DNA from 2 places in the Streptomyces sp. DT224 genome. Region 2 is predicted to be linked to the other one. Evidence: riboswitches for the same ligand, from Rfam matches in the RefSeq annotation. Region 2 holds a riboswitch; the other holds the start of a gene.
What was found. A riboswitch is a leader RNA that binds a small molecule or an ion and turns the genes downstream of it on or off. The one in region 2 is predicted to bind glycine.

Region 1 (5,826 bases), on a different contig from region 2:
GCGCGAGGTGCGCGCGCACACCGACCGGGCCGACGCCCGGGCCGCCGCCGCCGTGCGGGATGCAGAAGGTCTTGTGCAGGTTGAGGTGCGAGACGTCGCCGCCGAACCGGCCGGGCTTGGCCAGGCCGACCAGGGCGTTGAGGTTGGCGCCGTCGACGTAGACCTGGCCGCCGGCGTCGTGCACCTCGGCGCAGATGTCGGCGACGTGCTCCTCGAAGACGCCGTGCGTCGACGGGTAGGTGATCATGAGCACGGCCAGCTCGTCGCGGTGCTGCGCGATCTTGGCGCGCAGGTCCTCGATGTCGACCTCGCCGTCGTCGGCGGTCTTGACGACGACCACCTTCATGCCGGCCATCACGGCGCTCGCGGCGTTGGTGCCGTGCGCGGAGGACGGGATCAGACAGACGGTCCGGTTCTCGTCGCCGTTGGCGCGGTGGTACGCGCGGACGGCCAGCAGCCCCGCGAACTCGCCCTGCGAGCCGGCGTTCGGCTGGATGGACACCGCGTCGTAACCGGTGACCTCGGCCAGCCGCTCCTCCAGCTCGCGGATGAGCGTCAGGAAGCCCTGCGCCTGCTCGGCGGGCGCGAACGGGTGCAGCGCGCCGAACTCGGGCCAGGTGATCGACTCCATCTCGGCGGTCGCGTTCAGCTTCATGGTGCAGGAGCCGAGCGGGATCATGCCGCGGTCCAGCGCGTAGTCGCGGTCGGCGAGCTTGCGCAGGTAGCGCAGCATCGCGGTCTCGGACCGGTGCTGGTGGAAGACCGGGTGGGTGAGGATCGCGTCGGTGCGCAGCAGCGACTCGGGCAGCGCGTCCTCGGTCGAGGCGTCCAGCGCCTCGACGTCCCCGTCGGCGCCGAAAGCGGCCCAGACGGCGGCGACCTGGGCACGGGTCGTCGTCTCGTCGCAGGCCAGCGAGACGGTGTCGGCGTCCACCAGGCGCAGGTTCACCCCGCGCTCGCGGGCGTCGGCGACGACCTCGCCGGCCTTGCCCGGGACGCGGACGGTGAGCGTGTCGAAGTAGGAGCCGGTCACCACGTCGACGCCGGCGGCACGCAGGCCCTCGGCGAGGATCGCGGCATAGCGGTGGGTGCGCCGGGCGATCGTGCGCAGGCCATCGGGGCCGTGGTAGACGGCGTACATGCCCGCCATGACGGCGAGCAGCACCTGCGCGGTGCAGATGTTGCTGGTGGCCTTCTCACGGCGGATGTGCTGCTCGCGGGTCTGCAGGGCCAGCCGGTACGCCTTGTTGCCGTCGGCGTCCACGGAGACACCGACCAGACGGCCGGGCAGGCTGCGGGCGAACGTGTCGCGGACCGCCATGTAGCCGGCGTGCGGGCCGCCGAAGCCGATCGGCACGCCGAAGCGCTGCGTGGTGCCGACGGCGATGTCGGCGCCCAGCTCGCCGGGCGAGGTGAGCAGCGTGAGGGCCAGCAGATCGGCGGCGACGGTGACGATCGCGCCCAGTTCGTGCGCCTGGTCGATCACGGGCTTGAGGTCCCGGACGGCCCCGGAGGCACCCGGGTACTGGAGGAGCACACCGAAGACGCCGCGCTCGGCGACCTCGGCCGGGATGCCGTCGGTGAGGTCGGCGACGACGACCTCGACGCCGGTCGGCTCGGCGCGGGTCTCGATGACCGCGACGGACTGCGGCAGGGTGTCGGCGTCGACCAGGAAGACGCCGTTCTTGACCTTGCCGACGCGCCGGGCGAGCGCCATGGCCTCCGCGGCGGCGGTGCCCTCGTCGAGCAGGGAGGCGCCCGAGGTGGGCAGGCCGGTCAGCTCGGCGACCATCGTCTGGAAGTTCAGGAGGGCTTCGAGGCGGCCCTGGGAGATCTCGGGCTGGTACGGCGTGTAGGCCGTGTACCAGGCGGGGTTCTCCATGACGTTGCGCAGGATCACCGGCGGGGTGAACGTGCCGTAGTAGCCGAGCCCGATCATCGGGGCGAGGACCTGGTTGCGGTCGGCGAGCAGGCGGAGTTCGGCCAGCACCTCGGCCTCGGTCCGGGCCCCCGGCAGGGCCAGCGCCTCGGCGCTCTTGATCACGTCGGGCACAGCGGCCGCGGTCAGCTCGTCCAGCGAGCCGTAGCCGACCTGGGCGAGCATCTTCGCCTGCGCCTCGGCGTCCGGGCCGATGTGGCGCTGCTCGAAGGGGATGCCCTGTTCCAGCTGCGTGAGCGGGGTGCGACGGGGGGTCATGGTGGAGGCCTCCTGGTCTGTCACGACCTGCGAGGGGCACCGCGGCGTCGGGTGCCCTGACGGCCTCCCCCTCTGTCATCTCAACCTGAGAGCTTCACCGGCACCACGCGGGCGCCGGCTTTCACCGTCGGTGAGGGAGAGGCTCCGTACGGCCCATCGGCCGCGCGCAACCCGCCCTGCTTTCCAGAGTGACCTCGTCCGTGCGGTACGGGGGCCTGAGAGATTCCGGGGAGGATTTGCTCCTTCGGCGTCCTCCGGATCGACTCCGGACGACTCTCCCGCACGGGGTCAGCAGCCATGGCCAGCCTACCAGCGGGGTACACGGCGAGAATTCTCGAGTGGCCAAGACCACGGAACTGCATTTCTGTAGTCCCTGTGGACCAGCCGCGACCCGTGTGGGAGGGACCCCGTGCAGACCGACATCGACCCGCGCAGCCTGATCGGCCGCAAGGCTTTCGACCGCAAGGGCACCAAGATCGGGACCGTGGACGAGGTGTACCTGGACGACGCGACCGGCGTCCCCGAATGGGCTGCCGTGCGCACCGGGCTCTTCAGCCGTGACGCCTTCGTCCCCCTGGAGCCCAGCGAATTCGTGGACGACACGCTGCGCGTCCCCTTCGACCGGGCGCTGATCAAGGAAGCCCCCGATTTCGGCGTGGGCCGGCACCTCTCCCCCGAGCAGGAGCTCCAGCTCTACCGTCACTACGGCCTGGACGCCGCACCGGGCCCGCCGGCCCCGGACCGCGACTTCGGCCGGCTGGCGGGCCAGGAGGAGTAGTCGGGCGGGTCCGGGACGAGCGGCAGGGGGTCGGCGGCCCGCAGCGCGGGATCGTCCACGCGGAACGTACGCACCCGGCCGGGCGCCGTGGCGCCCGGTTCCTCGAACCGCACGGTCACCCGGCCGACCCCGCTCCCCTGCACCCAGCCGTGTCCGTGGACCTCGTGCAGCACGTCGTGCCCGGCCGGCCAGCGGCGCGCGGCCGGCTGCTCGGCGGTCTCCTGCGGTCCGGGCCCGCCGTCCGCCGCCGCCTCGCGGCCGTCTGCGTCCTCCCGCGGCCGTGCCCCGTCGTCCTCCGGGAGGGCCGCCGCCTCCCGGGCACCGGCAGCCTGGGCGAACAGGTCCTCCTGGGTGTAGTCGGCGAGCCCCGTGACGCCGACGCCCAGCAGCCGCACCCCGCCGGTGGTGTCCACGGCCTCCAGGAGCCGGGCGGCTGCCTCCCGGACGACCGCGGGGTCGTCCGTGGGCCCGCGCAGCGTCTCGGAGCGGGTCAGCGTGGAGAAGTCGTACCGGCGCACCTTGAGGACCACCGTGCGCCCTGAGCGCCCTGCGCCCCGCAGGCGCTGGACGCACCGGTCGGCCAGGCGTTCCACTTCGGCGCGCACCCGGACACGGTCGTGCAGGTCCATGTCGAAGGTGTCCTCGACGGATACGGATTTCGCGTCCCGCTCCGCGACGACGGGCCGGTCGTCGAAGCCGGAGGCCATCCGGTGCAGCGCGGCTCCGTGCGCCTTGCCCAGCAGCCGGACCAGCTCCGCCTCGCCCGCCTCGGCGAGGTCGTCGACCGTCGTCATGCCGGCGCGGCGCAGATGGTCCGCCGTGGCGGGGCCGACGCCGGGCAGGGTGCGCACCGGCATGGGCGCGAGGTGCGCGCGTTCGGTCCCGGGCTCGATCAGGCGGATCCCGTCGGGCTTGGCCTCCTCGGAGGCGATCTTGGCGAGCATCTTGGAGCCGGCGAGCCCGACGGAACCACTCAGCCCGGTGACCGCCCGGATGGCCTCGCGCAGTTCCCGGCCGATCTCCAGGGCGGAGGCGGTGTCATCGGCCGTGCCACCCGCTTCGAGGTCCACGAACGCCTCGTCCAGGCTGAGCGGTTCCACCAGCGGTGAGAGCCGGCCCAGCAGCTCCATGACCTGGTCGCTCACCGTCCGGTACAGCGTGAAGCGCGGGACCAGGTAGGCGGCGTTCGGAGCGAGCCGTCTCGCCTGCGCCATCGGCATCGCCGAGTGCACCCCGAAGCGCCGCGCCTCGTACGACGCGGTCGCGACGACCCCGCGCGGCCCCAGCCCGCCCACCACGACCGGTTTGCCGCGCAGGCTGGGCTTCGCGGCCTGCTCCGCGGAGGCGTAGAAGGCATCCATGTCCAGGTGCAGGATGGTGGGCGCGGCTCTCACACCAGCCGATGCTGCCCTACGGCACTGACAATCGCCGCGTCGGCCCGGGCCGGGCGCCCGCGATTCCCGCCCCCGGGGCGCGCCCTCAGGGGCTCAGACGGCCCGGTTGCGGCGCCGGGCGAGCTCGTCGGCCGGGTTGTGCCCGATCAGCGTCTCGCCGGTGTCCACGCGCTCCCCGTGCAGCTGCGACAGGGCCGCGTCGACGTCCCGCCAGACCACTCCGACGGCGATCCCGAAGACGCCCTGGCCGCCCTGGAGCAGGTCGACCACCTCGGCCGGTGAGGAGCACTCGTAGACCGTGGCCCCGTCGCTCATCAGCGTCATCCGCTCCAGGTCCTGGAAGCCGCGGGCCCGCAGGTGCTGGACCGTGGTCCGGATGTTCTGGAGCGCCACTCCGGTGTCGAGGAAGCGCTTCACGATCTTCAACAGGACGACATCCCGGAAGCTGTAGAGCCGCTGGGTGCCCGACCCGTACGCCGGACGGACGCTCGGCTCCACGAGACCGGTGCGTGCCCAGTAGTCCAGCTGCCGGTACGTGATTCCCGCCGCCGCGCACGCCGTGGGCCCTCGGTAGCCGATGTCGTCGGCCGATGCCACGCCGCCCCCCGCCGTCGCAGCCGGCGCGGCCGACTGCCTGATGGTCCGGCCGGCCGTACTCCCCTGCTGCGGATACGGCGCACCCGCTGCCGTACCGTCGCCGCTGCTTCTCACGCCGACCTCCGTCCTTGACCTGCCCACTCGAAGGTAGGCAGTCACCCGGGGTGCGTCAACGATCGCCACACTCGGCACGCCGAGTGATAATCACCCTGAGGGTGGTTTCGCGTGACCGTTGACGGGGAAAGGCTCACCGGATGTGCCGGTGGCCGCCCCCGTAGACGTCACTGGCTGTTGTTCGTCCCGAAGTCCTCCGGAGAGATCTGGTCGAGGAACTCGCGGAACTTCTCCACCTCGTCCTCCTGCTCGTCGGGGATCGCGATCCCCGCGTCGTCCAGCACCCCGTCACTGCCATAGATCGGCGTGCCGGTACGCAGGGCGAGGGCTATGGCGTCGGAAGGCCGCGCGCTCACCTCGGCACCGCCGGCGAAGACCAGCTCCGCGTAGAAAACCCCTTCGCGCAGGTCCGTGATCCGGACCTCGGTGAGCTCCTGGCCGACGGCCTCGAGCACATCCTTGAAGAGATCATGGGTCAGCGGCCTGGCCGGAGCCATGCCCTGCTGGGCGAAGGCGATTGCGGTCGCCTCACCGGGACCGATCCAAATAGGGAGATACCGGTCGCCTCCCACTTCACGCAGGAGCACGATCGGTTGGTTGGAGGGCATTTCCACCCGGACACCCACAACGTCGAGCTCGTTCACACAGCAACCCTAGGACGTGCCCGGCAGGTTTGGGTAGTCGGGCTGGTCCGCCTTCAGTGCAGCCGTACCTGCAGAGCGGTCTGCACGAGCGCGGAATGCAGC
Region 2 (5,826 bases):
GGTGTCGTCCACGTGGTACGGGACCACGTTGTAGAGCTTGCCGGAGAAGTTGATCTTCATGCCGTGGGTCAGGTGGCCGCCGTGCGCCAGGTTCAGGCCCATGATCGTGTCGCCCGGCTTCAGCAGCGCGAACATCGCGGCGGCGTTCGCCTGCGCACCGGAGTGCGGCTGGACGTTCGCGGCCTCGGCGCCGAAGAGCGCCTTGATCCGGTCGATGGCGATCTGCTCGACCACGTCGACGTGCTCACAGCCGCCGTAGTAGCGGCGGCCGGGGTAGCCCTCGGCGTACTTGTTGGTCAGGACGGAGCCCTGCGCCTCCATGACCGCGACCGGAGCGAAGTTCTCCGAAGCGATCATTTCGAGCGTGGACTGCTGGCGCAGGAGCTCGGCGTCGACGGCGGCGGCGACGTCCGGGTCCAGCTCGTGGAGTGAGGAGTTGAGAAGCGACATCAGGTGGTCCCTTGGGGTCTTTAGTTGCCGGAGAACTCGGTGTACTCGTCGGCGGAGAGCAGGTCCTTCGGCTCCTCGGCGACGCGTACCTTGAACAGCCAGCCGCCTTCGAACGGAGCGGAGTTCACCAGCGACGGATCGTCCACGACGGCCTGGTTGAACTCCGTGATCTCACCGGTCACCGGCGAGTACAGGTCGCTGACCGACTTGGTCGACTCCAGCTCGCCGCAGGTCTCGCCCGCGGTCACCGTGTCACCGACCTCGGGGAGCTGGGCGAAGACGACGTCACCGAGCGCGTTGGCCGCGTGCTCGGTGATGCCGACCGTGGACACACCGTCCTCGGCGGGCGACAGCCACTCGTGCTCCTTGCTGTACCGCAGCTGCTGGGGGTTGCTCATGGTCTGAATTCTCCTGTACGCGGGGAGTGCGGATGAACGGTGGTCTTACGGTGTGAGACGGGACCGCGTCGGGTACGCGGCACCGGCCGGGTTCTACGGTTCTACTTCGTGCGCTTGTAGAAGGGGAGCGCCACGACCTCGTACGGCTCGTGGCTGCCTCGGATCTCCACCGCGACTCCTGCGGTGCCCGGCTCGGCGTGCGCCGCGTCGACGTACGCCATGGCGATCGGCTTGCCCAGGGTGGGGGAGGGGGCGCCCGAGGTGACCTCGCCGATGACCTGACCGCCGGCGACGACCGGGAACCCGGCGCGCGGCACCCGGCGGCCCTCGGCGACCAGGCCGACGAGCTTGCGGGGCGGGGCGGTCTCGGCGCGCTCCGCGGCGGCCTCCAGCGCCTTGCGGCCGACGAAGTCGCCGTCCTTCTCGAACTTCACGACCCGGCCGAGCCCGGCGTCGAACGGGGTCAGCGACGTCGTCAGCTCGTGCCCGTACAGCGGCATGCCCGCCTCCAGGCGCAGCGTGTCACGGCAGGAGAGGCCGCACGGGATCAGGCCGTGCGCGGCGCCCGCCTCGGTGAGCGCCTTCCACAGCCGCTCGGCGTGCCCGGGCGCGACGAACAGCTCGAAGCCGTCCTCGCCGGTGTAGCCGGTACGGGCGATCAGCGCGGGCACCCCGGCGACCGTGCCGGGCAGTCCCGCGTAGTACTTCAGGCCGTCCAGGTCGGCGTCGGTCACGGCCGCGAGGATCGCCGGGGACTCGGGGCCCTGGACGGCGAGCAGCGCGTACGCGTCGCGGTCGTCGCGGACCTCGGCGTCGAAGCCGGCGGCGCGCGCGGTGAGCGTGTCCAGGACGAGCTGGGCGTTGCCGGCGTTGGCGACGACCATGTACTCCGTGTCCTGGAGGCGGTAGACGATCAGGTCGTCCAGGATGCCGCCGTCCTCGGCGCAGATCATCGTGTAGCGGGCCCGGCCGGTCGAGACCGTGCCGATGTTGCCGACCAGCGCGTAGTTCAGCAGGTCCACCGCCTGCGGGCCGGTGACGGTGATCTCGCCCATGTGGGACAGGTCGAAGAGGCCGGCCTTCGTGCGGACGGCGTTGTGCTCGTCGCGCTCGCTGGCGTAACGCAGCGGCATGTCCCAGCCCGCGAAGTCGGTCATGGTGGCGCCCAGCGAGCGGTGCAGGGTGTCGAGGGCGGTGAGACGGGGGGTGCTGCTCATGAAACGGGCTCCCAGGGCATGACGACGAGGACGATCCCTCCCCATCTGTCATCGGAACCTGAGAGGTTCGCCGAGAGGCCCCGCGGGGGTCGGCTTGCACCTTGGGTGGAGCCGCCGGGCGGCCCGCTTTTCAGATATGCCTCATCCACGCGGTACGGGGCCTGAGAGATTCAAGGGAGGATCTTGCTCCTTCGGCGCCCGGCACGGTGACCGGGACTCTCCCGCGCGGATTCAAGCGGCCTGTATGCAGTTGGCGGGGTCATCATCGCACGCATTCCGGGGGAGTGGTGCGCCGGGAGCGGTGCCGCTCGTCACGGTCTTCCGGCGGGTCGGACGGTTGTATCGCATTACCTTTTCTTTACACTTCCGGGGTAGGTACCGGTCCTGCACGCGTCGGCCGTACGGCCAGGGGGAGGCGATGACGTTGCGCTACGCGACGACCGCGGGAACCACGAGCACCACACTGCCCGCGCAGTCCGGCTCACCGCCCCGGCAGGCGGTGGGCACGCATCCGCCCGTCGTCCGGGACCTGCGCGGCCGGGCCGGGCGCGGCCCGCGCACCCTGCGCTTCGCCGCCGGGGACGTCGTGGTGGTCTCCGGACTCCCCGGCAGCGGCAAGTCGACCCTGCTCTCCCGCACCGCCCCGGCGTACGCCGTCGACTCCCAGGACACCCGGGACCGCTGGGCCCGCCGGATGCCCCGCTTACTCCCCTACGTCCTCTACCGCCCGCTCGTCCGCCTCGCCCACTACCGGGGGCTGCGGCGGGTCCTGCGCTCCGGCGCCTCCGTCGTCGTCCACGACTGCGGTACGCAGAGCTGGGTCCGCGCCCTGCTCGCCCGCCACGCCCGGCGCCGGGGCAGCGGCCTGCACCTGGTCCTGCTCGACGTCTGCGCCCGGACCGCGCGCGAGGGCCAGCGCGAGCGCGGCCGGGGCGTCTCCGCCTACGCCTTCGCCCGGCACCGCAGAGCCGTGGGGCGGCTGCTGCGGGACACCGAGGCGGGGCTGCTGCCGCGCGGCTGCGCCTCGGCGGTGCTGCTCGACCGCGAGGCGGCCGGGGCGCTCACGCGCATCACGTTCGCAGACGCACAGACCGACGGCTGAAAACGGACCGTCCAACGGCCGGACAGTAGCCGGGGAGGCGGTTTCCGGACAGGCCCCAGGGCCGACGGAGGCCGGGTGAGGCCGTACCCTCTTGCTGCACGGCAACGGGCGAGAGGGAAGCAGTGGACATTCCGGCACAGGCCGGGAGCCTGCCGCAGGGCGGCTGGCCGGCCAACGAACTCGAAGAGGTGCTGGGCGCCTCGCTCGGCACCCCGGAAGCGGGCGGCCGCCTGCTGGAGGTGCTCGGCCGCAGCCACGTCTGGGTGCCCTTGCCCAACGGCGGCGGGCCGGACGCCCGGGACCTCGACCTGCCCGCGATGGAGATCGACGGCGCCGCGTACGTCCCCGTCTACAGCTCCGAGCACCAGTTCCTCACCTGCGTCGGCGCGCAGATGTCCTTCACCATCGCCCCGGCCGTCGAGTTCGCCCGCGGCCTGCCCCCGCAGCTCGGCATCGCGGTGAACCCGGGCGGCGCCGTCGGCCTGCCGCTGCCCGCCCCCGCCGTCGCCGAGCTGTGCCGGGCCGGGCGCACCCCGCTCGACGGCCCGGCCACCGGGGGCCGGGTCCGGCTGTACGAGCCGGACTGGAAGGAGGAGCCCGTCGACTTCCTGGCCGCCGCGGCCGGCGAGTTCCAGGAGAGCGGCGTCGTCCGCACCGCCCGCCGGGTCCTGGCCAGCATCGAGGGCGACGACCCCGTGCTCTTCGTCGGCGTCGAGTTCTCCACCTGGGACGGCGCCGGCCAGAGCGCCCCGATGGACGCCCTGGGCCGGGCGCTGGGCCGCGTCGCGGTGCCGTGGCCGGTCAACCTCGTCCTCCTCGACGTGGCGCAGGACCCGGTCGCCGACTGGATGCGCGAGCGGGTGCGGCCCTTCTACACGCGCGCCCCGGAGTGACGGGCGCGGCCGGCGGCGTCAAGCCGGAGACGGTGCGGCCGCATAAGCTGGTTTGATGGCCGAAGGCCGATGCCCGGTGGCCGAAGCAGAGGATCTACGAGGGGCGGGACCCAGGGTGAGTGCGTCAGGCACCGCGGCGGCCGGTCAGGTCGAGCACATGCTGCGACAGGTCGCGCCCGGGCGCTACGACGCGTACGAGGCGCTCCTCCAGGCCCTGTCGGCCGGCCGGGTCTGGATGCTCCTCTGGCACGGCCGCCCCGGCGCCCCCGACGCCCAGTACGGGAACATGGAGGTCGAAGGGCTCGGCTACGCGCCGTGCGTCACCTCCCCCCAGGAGCTCACCGCAAGCGGCTGGAGCCGGGACCACGAGGTGGTCGCCGGACTGGACATCGCGCGCGCCCTCTACCCCGACCGCTGGGGCGTCTGGCTCAATCCGCACGCCCCGGGCGGCGGCGTCGGCATCCCCTGGCTGGATCTGCGCCGCATCGCGACCGGCCTCGACCGGATGCCCGCCGGGCCGCTCAGGATCAGCGAACCGGCCATCGAGATCCCGCAGTTCTACGCCCAGCTCACGCAGAACGCCCACCACACCCCCGCGATCCGCTCGCTGCGCCGCGCCTGGGTGCAGCCCGCGCTCGGCGCCCCGTACCTCGCCGTCGGCCTCGACCTGTACGACACGAGCAGGCCGTCCGTCGACGCGGTGCGCGGGATGATGCGCCAGTCGATCGGCGCCGTCCCGGAGGGCCTGCCGGTTTCCACGGTCGCGATGTCCGACGAGTACGACCCGGTCGCGATGTGGCTGCGCGTCAACTCCCGCCCCTTCTACGACCGCGAGGCGCACGCCGCGCCCGGTTACGGGTATCCGCAGGCACCCGCATACTGAGTTCGCGTCAGGCCCCGGGCGAACCGGGGGCATTGCGGGCACTTCGGTGTTCATGCGCGAAGTGTTCGTTATCGCTGTTTTGTGACCGCGAAGCCCGGTCGCCGAGTCCGGCTGTTCGGATATCGGTTGCATTCTGACGCCATCACGGTTGAGCAAACATTCCCCGTCAGGTCTGGCGGGTGTGCGCGCAGTGGCTGAAGACTCCCACGCAACAGGTGCTCTGTGCCCGTGGTCGCCCCCCCCTTCAGGTCCGGGCCCGACGGGCGCCGTCACTCGAATCGGGCTATGTAGGAGCCGCTACCGCGGCGGTCACGGGCCGGCCACCGCCGGCCGAGAGGGGTCTCCAGCGCAATGACGGCACCTATCGAGACCACCAGGGCGGATACACGGCCCGAAGCGGTGCTGGAAGGCGCGGGCCGCAAGGAGATCGAGGGCCGCTCGCTCGGCCGCATCGCCTGGACCCGCTTCAAGCGGGACAAGGCGGCGATGGCCGGTGGCATCGTTGTCGTCCTGCTGATCCTCACCGCCGTGCTGTCCAAGCCGCTCCAGTCGCTCCTGGGGCTCGACCCCAACGCGTTCAACCAGAGCCTGGTCGACCCCGTGATGCTGGCGCCCAAGGGCGACTTCGGCGGGATCAGCTGGGACCACCCGTTCGGCGTCGAACCGCAGACCGGCCGCGACATCTTCGCGCGCATCCTCGAAGGCTCCTGGGTCTCGCTCGTGGTCGCCGTCGGCTCCACCCTGCTCTCCGTCGCCATCGGCGTCGTCATGGGTGTCGTGGCCGGTTTCTACGGCGGCTGGGTGGACAGCCTGATCAGCCGGCTGATGGACACCTTCCTGGCCTTCCCGCTGCTGCTCTTCGCGATCTCCATCTCCGCCTCCC

Region 1: it holds a riboswitch for glycine, as region 2 does, so the genes downstream of both, gcvP (aminomethyl-transferring glycine dehydrogenase) here and gcvT (glycine cleavage system aminomethyltransferase GcvT) in region 2, are expected to answer to the same signal.

Annotation. Positions count from the first base shown of each region.
Region 1 covers NZ_JBNCLI010000015.1:7,338-13,163, reverse strand. The annotation lists gene gcvP (aminomethyl-transferring glycine dehydrogenase) at 1-2,197, opposite strand, end outside; glycine riboswitch at 2,391-2,488, opposite strand; gene ACLQ2N_RS31735 (PRC-barrel domain-containing protein) at 2,607-2,975, shown strand; gene ACLQ2N_RS31730 (DNA polymerase IV) at 2,900-4,369, opposite strand; gene ACLQ2N_RS31725 (MerR family transcriptional regulator) at 4,463-5,008, opposite strand; gene ACLQ2N_RS31720 (bifunctional nuclease domain-containing protein) at 5,248-5,724, opposite strand; gene ACLQ2N_RS31715 (MerR family transcriptional regulator) at 5,778-5,826, opposite strand, start outside.
Region 2 covers NZ_JBNCLI010000001.1:541,641-547,466, forward strand. The annotation lists gene glyA (serine hydroxymethyltransferase) at 1-450, opposite strand, end outside; gene gcvH (glycine cleavage system protein GcvH) at 471-848, opposite strand; gene gcvT (glycine cleavage system aminomethyltransferase GcvT) at 950-2,065, opposite strand; glycine riboswitch at 2,206-2,299, opposite strand; gene ACLQ2N_RS02625 (AAA family ATPase) at 2,484-3,167, shown strand; gene ACLQ2N_RS02630 (enhanced serine sensitivity protein SseB) at 3,290-4,060, shown strand; gene ACLQ2N_RS02635 (enhanced serine sensitivity protein SseB C-terminal domain-containing protein) at 4,176-4,943, shown strand; gene ACLQ2N_RS02640 (ABC transporter permease) at 5,295-5,826, shown strand, end outside.